One region of the Mucilaginibacter paludis DSM 18603 genome, then DNA from elsewhere that is predicted to be linked to it. Evidence: riboswitches for the same ligand, from Rfam matches in the RefSeq annotation. Region 1 holds a riboswitch; the other holds the start of a gene.
What was found. A riboswitch is a leader RNA that binds a small molecule or an ion and turns the genes downstream of it on or off. The one in region 1 is predicted to bind cobalamin.
Positions count from the first base shown of each region.

Region 2: linked by a shared signal. The riboswitch ahead of MUCPA_RS36420 (TonB-dependent receptor plug domain-containing protein) and the one ahead of MUCPA_RS32020 (TonB-dependent receptor plug domain-containing protein) in region 1 are both predicted to bind cobalamin.

Region 1 is NZ_CM001403.1:7,529,314-7,536,955, forward strand. It holds gene MUCPA_RS36565 (PAS domain-containing hybrid sensor histidine kinase/response regulator) at 1-1,643, shown strand, start outside; cobalamin riboswitch at 1,941-2,129, shown strand; gene MUCPA_RS32020 (TonB-dependent receptor plug domain-containing protein) at 2,234-4,276, shown strand; gene MUCPA_RS32025 (YncE family protein) at 4,281-5,423, shown strand; gene MUCPA_RS32030 (hypothetical protein) at 5,450-6,337, shown strand; gene MUCPA_RS32035 (DUF5074 domain-containing protein) at 6,382-7,642, shown strand, end outside.
Region 2 is NZ_CM001403.1:6,266,863-6,274,504, reverse strand. It holds gene MUCPA_RS26275 (DUF6580 family putative transport protein) at 1-376, opposite strand, end outside; gene MUCPA_RS36420 (TonB-dependent receptor plug domain-containing protein) at 440-2,563, opposite strand; cobalamin riboswitch at 2,670-2,874, opposite strand; gene MUCPA_RS26265 (serine hydrolase) at 2,922-4,172, shown strand; gene MUCPA_RS26260 (SRPBCC family protein) at 4,292-5,041, shown strand; gene MUCPA_RS26255 (DinB family protein) at 5,457-5,969, opposite strand; gene MUCPA_RS26250 (ferritin family protein) at 6,046-6,360, shown strand; gene MUCPA_RS26245 (DUF4202 domain-containing protein) at 6,549-7,127, shown strand.

The DNA.
Region 1 (7,642 bases):
TTGGTAAACCTTTTTACAACGACCAGGGCGTGGCCACCAGGTTATACGGCGCTATTATCGATATAACCAAGTATAAAAAGGCCGAGGAAGCTATCCTGATGAAACAAGCGCAATTAAATACTTTTATTGAAGTATCGCCTGCGCCAATTGCCGTATTTGATAAGGAAATGCGATACATAGCGGCAAGTGATTTATGGAAGCAGGATTACAAACTGGAGCGTAAGAATATCATTGGCGTATGCCACTATGATCTGTTTCCCGAAGCATCCTTGCACTGGAGGCAAATTCATGAGCGCGGAATGGCAGGAGAGATTTTGAGCAACACGGAGGATAGCTTCGTACGGAAAAATGGCCGTACGCAATGGTTTAGATGGGAGATAAGGCCCTGGTTTGAAACAGATAAAGAGATTGGCGGCATCATTATGTTTACCGAGATCATTACTGATAGAAAATTAGCAGAACAGGCGCTCATCCAGGCGAAGGAGCAGGCAGAAAACGCGGCAAGTGCTAAAACGCAGTTTCTGTCGACCATGAGCCACGAGATACGCACCCCAATGAACGCGGTAATAGGTTTTACTCATTTGCTATTGCAAAACCCACGGGAAGACCAGGTTGAATATCTTAAAATACTCAAATTTTCGGGTGAGAACCTTTTAGTACTCATCAACGATATTTTGGACTTTAGTAAAATTGAAGCCGGTAAGCTGGAATTTGAACATGTTGATTTTAATCTGAAAGATCTCGTTCGTAACATCCGCGCCGCAATGCAGCAAAGAGCCATCGAAAAGGGTATACAGCTCAAACTGCTGGTTGATGAGGATTTGCCGCAGGCTGTTATAGGCGACCCTGTAAGATTGGGCCAGATATTAAGCAACTTAATTAGCAACGCTTTAAAATTTACCAGCGTAGGCAAGGTTGTTGTATCGGCTTCGCTGGTAAGTCGCAATAACGAATATACTATTGTGAGCTTTGAAGTTAAAGATACCGGGATAGGCATACCTACAGAGAAGCAACAGGCCATATTTGAGAGCTTCACCCAGGCAAGTTCTGATACTACCCGCAAGTATGGCGGAACAGGCTTAGGGCTCACCATAACTAAACGGCTTCTTGAAATGCAGGGCAGCGCTATTCAATTAGATAGTGAGCCCGGTAAAGGCTCTACATTTAGTTTTAACCTCCAATTTAAAAACAGTGAACTACAGCCTGAAGCATTAAATGTCATTCAGCCTCCGGGCATACAAGGTAGTTTAAAAGGTATCCGCATTTTGTTGGCCGAGGACAATCAGATTAATGTGTTACTGGCGCGGCAATTTTTAAAACAATGGGATGTAGAATGCGATGTGGCCGAAAATGGCCTGATGGCAGTTGAGTTAGCACAAAGTAACTTGTATGATGTTATTTTAATGGATCTGCAAATGCCCGAAATGGATGGCTATACCGCGGCTGAGCAGATCAGGAATTTGCAACCTGCCGAGAGATTCCGGAAGCTGCCTATCATTGCGCTTACGGCATCGGCTATGCTGGATAATAAGGATAAAGCGTTTGTTGTGGGGATGAACGATTATATTAGTAAACCATTTAACCCCGATGAACTTTATCGGAAAATTGCATATTATAGTAAAAAGTCCAAAAATAGTCGGTAAAACAAAATGGTTTTAAATGTTTGATTTTGAATAGTTTATAGTAAAACTATAGCTCCTCTGTTGCGAATATAAACGCAGGGTGGGGACGTATTTAATGATCACGCTTGATGGCCGTGATACCAATTCTACCGGGATTAATTTGCCCCAACTCGCCAAGATGTTAAAATGGCTCAATACTTTTGTGTTTTTGAACTTTGGCAATGATAAATATACCTTGGTTTTAATATGTATATCTCTCAGTTATATGTGTTAACATTTTTTAAGCTCACGTCCTTCTTTTTTCATCAATTAATGTCATAGTTTTGCCGTGCTTTTGGTTCCGGGTGAAAACCCGGATTAAAAGGGAATCCGGTGTAAATCCGGAACTGTCCCGCAGCTGTAAGCTCTTTAAAACCGAAGTCCATTCTAAAGTCACTGTGTGTTTTGCGCATGGGAAGACGGACCAGGGGAGCAAGTCAGAATACCTGCCACCAGCATTTACTAATTCATAGCTTTCGGGGATTGAAGCTGAATGGGAAGTGCCTTGCCGTGCGTTTCATTTTTGGTATCCTTCTTTCTGTTTGCTGTGGGTATTAACTCACAACAAAAAAATGGTATTAACCGTGCTGTGCATGCTTTTGCGTGCAAGTTATTTATGGGTTTGGCGTAAACGGACAATTTTAATTGTTCCCTTGTTATGTTGTGGCCTCAATACCCTGGCGCAATTGCCCGTTTTAAACGATACCGCCAAGATACACCAGTTGCAGGAGGTGCTTATCAATGCCGGCAATCAGCGCGAGGTAGCTATTTCGGCTTCTCCATTGCAATTACTTTCGGGCAAGCAGCTTGATCGCTTGAGCAGTTTTTCGGTAGCCGAGGCTATCCGCTATTTTTCTGGCGTACAGCTTAAAGATTACGGTGGAATAGGGGGGCTCAAAACCATCAACGTACGCAGCATGGGCAGTAACCACACTGCCGTTTTTTATGATGGTATTGAACTGGGTAACGCACAGAACGGGCAGGTGGATCTGGGTAAGTTTTCGCTGGATAATATTGATGCGGTTGCGCTTTACAACGGGCAAAAGAGTACCATATTTCAACCGGCTAAAGGTTTTACATCGGGCAGTTCGTTATACCTTAGTAGTAAGCGCCCGCTTTTTCGGGATAGCTGCAACAGTATTGAGAAAATCACGCTCAAAACCGGCTCATTCGGTTTAATCAATCCCTCGTTTTTATGGCAGTATAAACTAAGTCCTCATAGCTACAATAGCTTCAATTCCGAATTGATCAATGCTAACGGTCAATACAAATTCAGGTATACCAACGGCGTTTACGATACCACAGCCGTTCGGCAGAACGGGGACATCCGCGCTGTGCGATTTGAGGATGGCTTATATGGAATAATGAAAGACAGTAGCTCCTGGTCGGCAAGGGGATATTATTATCAATCGGAGCGTGGTTTGCCCGGAGCCATCATAGCCAATAAATTTAATTATTCGCAACGACTATGGGACAGGGATTTCTTCGTTCAATCATCTTATCAAACCAATACCAATAAAAGGTATAGCTTAATGGCTAACTTAAAATATGCCAATAATTATACCCGATACCTGGATCCCGAATATATAACTACCACCGGCTTTCTGGATAACCGCTATCGCGAGCAGCAAATTTATTTATCGCTGGCCAATCGCTATCGTATCAATTCCTGGTGGGATATCGACTTGTCTGCCGATTATTTGTGGGATAAGCTGGATGCTAATATTTACCACTTTCCATACCCGGTACGCCAAACCGAACTGATGGCGCTGGCTACGCAATTTCATTTTTACCGGTTAGATATTCAGGCCAACCTGTTGGGTACCTTGGTTCAGGACAAGGTGAGCAATTTTACAGGTGCCGGCAATAAGCAAGAGTACACACCAACCATACTGCTGTCGTGGCAGCCACTTGCATCACCTAACCTGAGGCTGAGAGGATTTTATAAAAATATTTTCAGGATGCCCACCTTGAACGATCTCTATTATACCGTGGTAGGTTATCCGTTTTTAAGGCCCGAGTTTACCAAGCAATACAATGCCGGATTTACCTACCAAAAAAACTTTACAAAGGGAGCGCTAAGTAGTATTGCAGTACAAACGGACGCCTATTACAACCAGGTTACCGATAAGATAGTTGCCATACCCAATGCCAACCTGAACAGCTGGACGATGTTCAATATAGGCAAGGTAGCCATTAAAGGGCTCGAAATTAATGCACAAGCTTTATGGCAGCTAACAGGAGAGTTTGTGCTGCATACCAGCGCTAACTATACCCGCCAGCGTGCTTTAGATGATAGCACAAACCAACAGATTCCTTATATCCCGCTCAATAGCGGATCGTTCCTGGCTGGTGCCGACTGGCGCAGGCTATCTGTTAATTATAGTTTTATTTATGTAGGATACCGGTACGATCAAAAAGCTAATATTCCGGCTAATTACCTACAGCCCTGGTATACTCACGATCTGTCGGCAAGTTATACCGCCCCGGTTAAACATCATCAGGTTAAATTTTCTGTGGAAGTCAATAACCTTTTAAATCAGTATTACGAGGTGATTACCAATTTCCCTATGCCGGGCCGCGCCTACCGTTTCTCCATCAGCTACACCTATTAAAAAGATGATCAAATTAAACAATTACCGGTTTTTAATATCCGCCGCCCTGGCTGCCCTGCTATCTCCTTCGTGCCGTAAAGATGCGCAGCCAATTAATGAGCAAGTACAAACCTTGTTCCCGGCGCAGCCTGCCAGTACAATTAAGGGTCTTTATTTGCTTAACGAGGGCAACATGAATTCCAACAAAGCATCACTGGATTATGTGGACTTTACTACCGGTTTATACCGGCGAAATATTTACAACGAGGTTAACCCTGGCGTAACCAAGGGCTTAGGCGATGTTGGCAATGATGCCGGAATTTATGGCTCCAAGCTTTATATTGTAGTCAATAACTCCAATAAGGTGGAGGTGCTTAACGCGCAAAGCGGAAAACGACTTGGGCAAATTGACATTACCAATTGCCGCTATGTTACGTTCCATAACGGTAAGGCTTATGTGAGTGCTTACCTGGGTACCGTTGGAGATCCGGCAGCGCCTAACGGGATAGTTGCTGAAATTGACACGGCTACATTAGGCGTTACCCGCAAGGTAACCGTGGGTAGGCAGCCCGAAGAAATGGCTATCGTAGCCGAAAAATTGTATGTGGCAAACTCCGGCGGATACAGCCCGCCGAACTATGAGCGTACTGTATCGGTGATAGACCTGGCTACCTTTACCGAGAGCAGCCGTATTGATGTAGCCATCAATCTGGATCGTTTAAAGGCGGACCAGTACGGCGATATCTACGTTACGTCACGCGGCGACTACTATCAAATCCCGTCAAGGCTTTTTGTGATCGATACCCATACCGGTCAGGTTAAAAAAACTTTTGATATGCCGGTGAGTAATCTTTGGATAGATGGTGATAATGCCTATATCTACAGCGCAAACTTTAGTTACCTCACCGGTAAAAATACCGTGCAATACGCTATGATCAATGTAAAGGACGAAACCGTCCTGGGCAAGCAATTTATTACCGACGGTACTGATAAACAGATAACCATCCCGTATGGCATAGTTGTGAACCCAGTTACCAAAGAAGTTTATGTAACCGATGCAAAAGATTATGTAACGCCGGGTGTGCTCTATTGCTTCGACAGCGCTGGTAAAAAAGAATGGTCGGTTACTACCGGCGACATTCCCGGGCATTTTGCTTTTGTTTATTAACCCTGCATCTATATAAAAACAATCTTATGAAAAAACAAATCTTCAATTATGCTAAAGTACCTGCGGTTTTGATAGCCGTTATGGCCTTTGCTGCATCCTGCAAAAAGGATAGTTCGCTAACGCTGCAAGAGCACATTCGCCCGGTAACGGCGCAAAGTAGCCCATATCTTACCCAGCTGTTTGATTTTAACCCGGCGCCTGGCCAGTTTGACAATACCGGCCTGGCCGATACAACGGCTGCCAAATCTATTTTAAACGGCCGCCAGGGGCTGGTGAGCCTGGGTGCCTGGGGTGGTTATATTGTACTTGGTTTTGACCATACTGTGTTGGATGTGGCCGGAAAACCTGATCTTATCATCTATGGAAATGCCTTTATAGGATTTGCCGAGCCAGGTGTAGTTTGGGTAATGCAGGATAGTAATGGTAACGGCAAACCCGACGATACCTGGTACGAGTTAACGGGAAGCGCGCAATATAAAACCGGATATCTGCGTAATTATTCGGTTACCTATACGCGGCCAGGCTGCGATACCTGTAGTGTACTCTGGAAGGATAGCCAGGGCAAAACAGGTGTAGTGAAAACCAATATATTTCACACCCAGCCTTATTTCCCGATAGGTATCAAAGCTAACAGTTATACGTTAACCGGTACCTTATTGCCTTCAAGCAATATTGATAACAGTAATCCATCTTACATTACAAGTGCACCTTTTGATTTTGGTTATGCTGATAACACTGCCGGTGGCGATCAGGTGGATATTGCTAATGCCATTGATTCAAACGGAGACAGGGTTACCCTTAAAGGCATCGATTTTATCAAAGTACAAACCGGAATTCAATATAATATGGGCTGGCTGGGCGAACAATCTACCGAGGTAGGTGGCGCCGCCGATTTAAGTCAACTCAAAAATTAACTATCATCTCATCAGTTTCAACAAATAAATAATCGTTTACAAGAATGAAAAAACAAATTACATCACAATTCTGGATCGCCGCCTTTACCATATTGATCATTACAGCTTCGTCCTGTAAAAGAAATCATGACGAGCCATTGCCCGATAGCCCGGTGATCACAAAATCTAACGGAAAAAATGGGTTTGATACGGTAACAATAGGTAAATCAGTGTTGTTGCACCCTGTATTGAGCAACAAAACGGGCCTAAGTTATAGCTGGACGGTGAATGGCATTGAAAAAGGAACAGATTCTACCTTAACCTATACACCAGATACCCGCGGTGATTACCAGATCCGTTTTAAAGCTACCAATGCCGGAGGATCTGCCACGGTTGATTATAAAGTACACGTTTTTGGTAAATACGAAAATGGATTTTTTATAGCCAACGAGGGCTGGTACGGGCATGGTACAGGCTCGGTAAGTTTTTACCGCTATGATACCCAGCTTAAAGAAGATAGTATAACTACCAAAGAGAACCCAGGTAAAGATCTCAACCCGGCAACCTCTACTGTTGAGTATGCTACTATTTTTAATGATAAATTTTACTTGCTTACTAAAGCGCATGGCCCCTTAGTGGTAATGGATGCTTACTCGATGAAGGAAAGTGGCCGCGTAGCTGCTGCATCTACCAGCGATTGGCGCGCATTTGTTGGCTTAGACAGCGGACATGCCTTAATCAGTTCGCAAACTGGTGTTTATCCCCTTGACCTGAATACTCTTGCAGTGGGTACTAAGCTTTCAACCGTGTCGGGGCAAATTGGCGACATGATTAAAGCGGGTAATTATATCTTCGTATTGTCGTCATCGCAGGGTGTGGTTATCCTTAACGCATCAGATTATTCGGTTGCCAAAACCATTGGCGGTATGCTGGTGGCGTTTGCTCAAACTCCAGATGGTTCGGTATGGGCTGCTGGCGGCACATCCTTAATAAAAATAAATCCGGCAACCCTTACTGTTACTACCATTACAGTACCTTTTACCGTATATGGCGCATGGGCGGCATGGCATCCGGGTTCTATAACAGCGTCAACTAAAGATAATATTATCTTCCTGGCCCAGAATAGTACTTTCTCGGGCGGAAAAGCTGTTTATAAATATGTTGATGGCAGCCCAGCTTCTTTACAAAGTCCATTTATAACTATCATCGCAGGTAAAGAATTATACGGGTGCGGCATTGGTTATAATGCTGCTTTAAATCAATTGGTTATCAATACGGTGCAATCTGGATTTGGTGCAAATTTTGCCGTTAACGATCTTGATTTTT
Region 2 (7,642 bases), 1.3 Mb from region 1:
TGATCAGCCAATGTACACAAACAGCCGCCAGTGATGCCAGTGCTACATTTACAAAACTTGCTTTTTTAATGAGGCTGCCAATGTATACCATAACGGCAAAAGACAGGTAAACCCATAAATAGCTGCTGTACCAAAGCTGAAAGTCGGAAGTACGCATCATGGTCAACAGCATATCGCTTATAAATAAAGCAACCAATACAATCAGATATGCTTTCCATTTATCAGTAAAATAAGCTCCACCGAATAAGGCTATTGCCCCTACCGGACTAAAGTTACTCAATACCGGAAACTTAAAGCTGAGCAAACGTATGGCCAGCGCGGCCAGTATCATCAGCGTAATAATAATTGTGCGGGCGTTTATTTTCTGTAACGACATAAGTTTTATTCTTGCCTCAAAAATACTCAATTCTAAATTACAAATGAAATAGATAAACAATGCTTAATCAAGCAAATACTTTATCCCGCCGTAAGCATTAAATCCGCGGGTATTGTAACCTATCCAATCGGTATACCTTTTATCAAACAAGTTTTTCAGATCCACATACAAGCTGAGTTTCTTTGTAGCGTTGGCCTGGATATGCAAATCGAACAGGTTATACGCCGCCAAACCTTCCACACGTGAGTATGGGTAAACATCTAAATAATGGGTATCGCTTCTTTCACCGGTATATTTATAATTTACCCCTACCGATAAGTTTTTGATAAACTGGTAAGATACGTTGGCTCCGTAAGTGTTCCGCGGACGGCGCAACAGGTTATGCGTATCAACGCCATTTTCGTCAGTTTGGGTACCCGTTACATAAGCCGCATAGGTAGATGCTGTAAAATTATCGACCTTTAATTTCAACTCACTTTCAAATCCTTGATCATCCTGCTTATTTCCATTTTTATAAAAGGAATTAAATGACGCGTCTGTATAAAAATAGATCACGTCTTTGGTCTTACGTTTGAAAAAAACGGTATTAAATGATAGCGCGTTACGGATAATTTGCCAATCGAAACCAGCTTCATACGAGGTGGTTACTTCTGGCTTTAAGCCTATATTTCCGTACTGTGAATATAGTTGGTACAGCGTTGGTGTTTTGTAGGCGGATGCCAAGGTAGCAAAAACCTTAAACTGATCGGCTAATAATACCGAAGGGTTAAGGGTATAGGTAAAATTATTGCCATACTGACTGTGATGGTTATACCTGCCGCCCAACTCCATGTGGAAAATGCCTGATTTTAAAAACAGCGAAGTGTATAAACTGGTAATGTTATTATTGGCCAATTTTGAGTCGATTGAGCCGTAACTGTTGTTCTGGCTGGTATTACTATATTTATAATTGGCCCCGCTGGTGATGTCTAAAAAACTGGCGAGATTATCGGTGAAAACAATTTCGCTGTTGGTGATGCGGCCTATATTGTTTGAAAAGTAAGGTGTGTTATAATTGGCTGCAGAAGGTTCGTCCAAATAGTTATTCCATACCGTATTTTGCGACACGTTCAATAATAATGAGCCTTTAGGTAATAGTAATTTGGCACCTAAGCCTCCAAATAAAAGCGTATTGCTATAAGTGTAATTTTTATCATCCTTAAAAGCCCCCGCCGGTAAATCGCCCGTGTTATAATTGGCTGCAGAAGGTTCGTCCAAATAGTTATTCCATACCGTATTTTGCGACACGTTCAATAATAATGAGCCTTTAGGTAATAGTAATTTGGCACCTAAGCCTCCAAATAAAAGCGTATTGCTATAAGTGTAATTTTTATCATCCTTAAAAGCCCCCGCCGGTAAATCGCCCGTGTTATAAGTGGTTTGAAAATTGCCGTTCAAACTAAATTTAGATGATACCGCCTGCGTTAAATTCAAACTCACCGTTTGCTGATGAAAAGCATCGTTTTTAAACCCTTGTTTACCGGTTGTATCGGTAGCTGCCGGAAAACCTTTTGAATCGGTATTAGAAACATTGAGCGCTATACCTGTTTTATTGAGTGTGCCGATAAGGCCAACACTACCTTTAAAAGTATGATAGCTCCCGGCACTTAATTGCACATCGCCGGTTAACTCCTGGCCTTTAGCATGCTTGGTGATGATGTTGATCACGGCGGCTACGGCATCAGATCCATAGAGAGTAGATCCGCTTCCTTTTAAAATTTCGATATGATCTATCTGTTCCAGTGAAAAGGCATTCAGATCGTAACTTCCGTCAATCCCCGAAGCATTGTTTACCGGAAAACCGTCTATCAGGATTAAAGTATTGCCGGTTGATGAACCACGAACAAATAAAGATGAACTGATGCCCATGTTGTTCTGCGCACCCGAAAAGGTAATACCAGCAACGTTATTCAATAACTCAGGCACCGTTTTACCCTGTGACCTGGCGATCTCCTCACGGCTAATCACGCTAACTACGCGCCCAATCTCTGATTGTTTTTTTGGCGAACGCGTGGCCGTAACTACTACCTCGTTTAAATTTTTAACGGTGTCTTGTTTTTTTGAAGCGCTTTGCGCCAGGCCTGCTGTTGTGTGCAGTACCAGTTGTGCAAGCCCCAGGCTTACAGCAACTACATAATTTTTTTTCATGTTGATGTGAGTTTTATCCCACAGCATACAGAAATGAAGAGTTAGGAATGGAAATACACTGCAAAAAAGGGCATTCACACTCAAGCTTCTATCCCCGAAAGCTATGAATAATATAATGCTTATGGCAGGTATTCTGGCTCATCCTTTCGTTGAGGTCTTCCCATCTTTTTACAGACAGTGACGGTGGTTCAACTAAGCCCTAAAAAAATAGAACCCGGACTTACAGCTGCGGGACAGCTCCGGATTTACACCGGATTCCCTTTTAATTTTTTCCGTTAAGCCGGAAAAAAACCGAAAGCGCCGCAAAAGTAAGATAAGATTTGATGAATTGAAAAGAGTAATAAATATATTTACACTTATGAAATTTTACTTCACTGCGTTGTTATTGATGTTAGCTTTAGGTGGCTCTGCCCAACAGCAACCGGACACCCTGCTGCTTAAAAGCCTGTTAGAAAACCATCCCGAGTTGTTTGCAGGCATATTGAAGCACCCCACTCAAAACGAAGTACAGATACTATACACCCAGATTAACCGCGACAGCCACAACATACCGCATTTTAAACAATACAGTTACCGCCTTAACGCGCAACGATACTTTTATCCCGCCAGTACGGTTAAGCTCCCAACCTTAATTTTCGCGCTCGAAAAACTGAATGAATTGCACGTACCCGGTTTAACTAAAGAGAGCGCAATGATAACCGACAGCGCCTTTAAAGGCCAAACCAAAGTATTAAAAGATACATCGGCCCAAAACAACTTACCCAGCATTGCCCAATACATTAAAAAAATTTTGCTGGTAAGCGATAACGATGCTTATAACCGCCTTTTTGAATTTGTGGGCCGCGAAGAAATTAACACCAAACTAAAAAAATACGGTTTAACCGAAACCCGCATAGTAAGCAGGCTTGCCGTTGGCGACAAAGGCGAAACCGCCAAAAACACCAACCCCATCAGTTTTTATAATGGCGATAAGCTGATCTATCAAAAACCTGCCCAGTACGATGCCAACGAATACCCGATGGAACTAAGTAATATGCTACAAGGCAACGGCTACATGGATGCTCAAAATAAGCTGATGAAAGGGCCTTTTGATTTCGGGAAGATGAATGTATACACCGTAAGCAACCAGCAAATGGTTTTAAGTCGATTGATGTTCCCTGAAAGCTTCCAGAAGGACCAGCGTTTTAATTTGACCGACGACGATTACAAGTTGCTGTACCGGTACATGAGCACCTTCCCTAACGAAAGCAAAAAACCAACCTATAGCAAGCCAGAGTATTTCCCGGCCTATTGTAAGTTTTTATTTTATGGTGCGGATTCTGCGGCCGTAATCAATCCGGATATCCGCATTTTTAATAAAGTTGGCGACTCGTATGGGTATGATATCGACAATGCCTATATCATCGATACCAAAAACAAGGTTGAGTTTATGCTTACTGCAGTGGTACAATCAAACGAGGATGGTATTTTTAACGATAACAAATATGAGTACACCACCGTTTGCCTTCCGTTTTTGAAAAATTTAGGCCAAATCATTTACCAGCAAGAACTTAAAAGACCTAAAAAGCATCTACCCGACCTCTCCAAATTCATCTTCAAGTATCAATAGCATGCCAACTGTGGCATATCAGTTGTTTAATACCACGACAAATATTTTCATTTAAGGAAAACCCAAAGCTTATTCCGGGGTTATTCTAATAATCATCTGTCATTAAAAACATTATCGTCATGGAATTAAAATCGTTGATACTCTCCGATAAAACAAATACTCCTGTCAACTTAGAGTTACCTGAACGTTTGGTATCTGTTGCTATAGGCACCAAATTAACATTTTCGGGCTTATTTGGCATATTTAAACACCCACTGCGTAGCACAGTTAAGCTATTTGCAGGTGGTTACTTGTTACAACGAGGAGTTACCGGCTATTGCTCGCTTTACTCTAAGTTGGGTAAAACGTCTACCGATCCTGTTAATATCAACATCCGCTATACATTCACTGTAAACAGAACCCGCCAGGATGTTTACGATTTTTGGCGCAGATTAGAGAACCTCCCTTTGTTTATGAGCCATCTGGACAATATCCAGGCTATTGACGACCAACGTTCACATTGGGAAGCCAAGATACCCGGCAACTTAGGCACCATCAGCTGGGAAGCCGAAATAGTAAAAGATGAGCCGGGAAGAATGATAGGCTGGCAATCGTTACCCGGATCAACCATTCAAAATGCTGGCAAAGTGGTATTTGAAGATGCTCCCGGAGGCGAAGGCACCATTGTTAAAATCGTGATTAGCTATTTACCCCCAGCAGGCGGATTGGGCACAGGTATAGCCAAATTGCTAAACCCGCTATTTGAAAAAGTGGTACGCGAAGATGTGCTGAAATTTAAAGATTATATCGAAACCATATACGTGCCTAATGATATATCAGATGGACCGGATATTACGATTATTACGGTAGAAACGACAGATAAAGAGTAGGTTGAGTAGGTTTACCGATCATCCATCCCCTTTCGCCAACAGTAATTGCTTGGTACCCACCAACCGTCATTGCGAGGCACGAAGCAATATCTACATAGGCAGAGCGGCCTTACAAGTTCGCACTGTATAGTATAGAGATTGCTTCGTCGTTCCTCCTCGCAATGACGTTTTTTTTAAGTCATTGTCTATCAAAAAAAAACAATCTTCTCCACCCGTCATTGCGAGGTACGAAGCAATCTCTACATAAGCAGAGCTGCTCTGCAAGCTCGCCCTTGTAAAGCATAGAGATTGCTTCGTCGTTCCTCCTCGCATTGGCGTTTTTCTTATATTATTCCTGCTTTTTTCAAGGCGATTATATCGCTGCCCAATTACATTTTTAAATAACTGTCTATAAAAAACTTGACAAAAAACTCATCTACAAAGCCTTCAACACCTTTACCGTAACCAGCAATTGCCCATAATGCCTTTGCGTATGCTCGGCGGCATGTATCAACAAACCCAATACCGTTGACGGTATTTGCGCACGCCCAACGCCACGCACTTCTGTTAAAGTAGTTTCGTCGGTATTACGTAATTCTAATAGCGCGGCATCTACCTGTAGGTTAAAAGCTGTAACCAATTCCGTTACGATGTTTGTCACCTGGTAATACTTGCCTTCGCTGGCAAGATAATCCAATTGCTGCTGGTTTAAGGCCTCGCCCCTGGCATAAGTAAGCAACCTATCTAACACGCCTGTTAAGTGCTGCAAATGGAAGGCAGGCGATGCCAACCCGGCTGGGCGCTCCCATAATAAATCTTCGGGAAAATCGGCCATCAGGTCATTGAGTTCTTCCCGGGCTTGTAAAAGCGCGTGCGCTACAGGCTGCAACAGCGGCGGCATATCGGGTAGTGGGCCACGCAGCCAAACTTCGGCTTTTGATTGGGGCATTTGGTTTTATTTCTTTAAAGATGATAAACAAATGTAACATGCAATTGTAATATCTGTTCAATTAAAAATTTATACTATGGCCTTTGATCAATACCACGAGCCCGCACACGAATTATCAGATGAAACCCGCACCTTCGCACGGATGATCGTTTCGTTAACCGAAGAAGCCGAAGCCATCAACTGGTACGAGCAACGCATATCTGTAGAAAAAGACCCCGATGCGAAAGCCATTATGCAAAATGCCCAGCACGAAGAGTTTAAACACTTTGGTATGGATCTGGAATTTTTGCTCCGCAAAAAACCGATATGGCGCAAAACCCTACAAGCAATCCTTTTCCAACCTGGAGATATTGTAAAACTGGGCGAAAAAGGCGAAGAAGCATCGGAATAAAAGATGCAAGATGTTAGAGGTAAGATGCAAGAGTTTAGCGCTATTGATAAGAAAAAGCTTCTTCAAATAAGTTTATAACTTCATGCCTCGCCTCCTGCATCTGGCTTCTTGCTTCTAACTCCCTTCTTTAATATTCGCGTTTTATTGCTTAATTTGGGTTTCATCGCTCAAAGATCAAACTCACTAAAATGGAAAAACTGGAAAAAGCTTTTGCGCTATTTGATGCTTATAATAAGCAAGATCCTAAAACTTTGGTTTGGGATGGCGTTACTTATCCCGAAGAGTACTTTTATGCCATTGAGCTTTACAATTGGGTGTTAAAGCTGGAACCTAAGGCAAGCGAACCAGTATTATTGGCCTCCCGCAGTCAGCACATTGGCCGGTGGACCATTCCGCGCGACTCGTATCCCGATGGCAAGGCTGGCTACTTAAACTGGCGAAGCAACCTGGCTAAATTCCATGCCACAAAAGCCGGGGAATTGATGGAAGAAGCCGGTTATGATACCGACTTTATCGAGGGAGTACAAAAAATCATCCTGAAACAAAAAATCAAACTCGACCCTGAAGTGCAGCTGATAGAAAATGCGCTTTGCCTGGTATTTCTGCAATTTCAGTTTGAGAGTTTCATCCAAAAACATGCTGAAGATAAACTTATCAATATCGTAAGGAAAACCTGGAAAAAAATGAGCCAGGCAGGTCATGATGCAGCCTTAAAGTTAACTTATAGCGAGAGGGCTAAAGATTTGATTGGTAAAGCGCTGGGGTGATAACCAACCGTTATTAAGGTACAAAGCAATCTCTACTTAGGCAGAGCGGCTCTGCCTATTCGCTCTGTATAGCATAGAGATTGCTTCGTCGTACCTCCTTGCAATGACGACGGGGTAAGGGTTGATTATTAGAAAACTTGCACTCTCCACCCGTCATTGCCTTTAGCCGATCTGGCCAGCCGGAAAAAGGCAGGGATGGCGTTTTAACCGGTAATTATTGCTGCACAGGGAAAAGTGTGCAAAGGCCCGACTGCACGCCGGGCCGGGAGCTGGCCTCGCGGGCGGAAGGATCGGGCAGTCTTGATTTTTTTGGTTACTTTTTGTATCAAGACAAAAAGTAACAAGCCCTTCACGCGGCGATTGAGCGTGCCGATGATCTAAATTAAGAATACTGATGATCAGAGCAAAAATAGACAAACTGATAATCAACAACTTAAGTGAGTGTCATTACAAGCCACGAAGCAATCTCTACTTAGGCAGAGCGGCCATGCATGTTCACCCTGTATAGTTTAGAG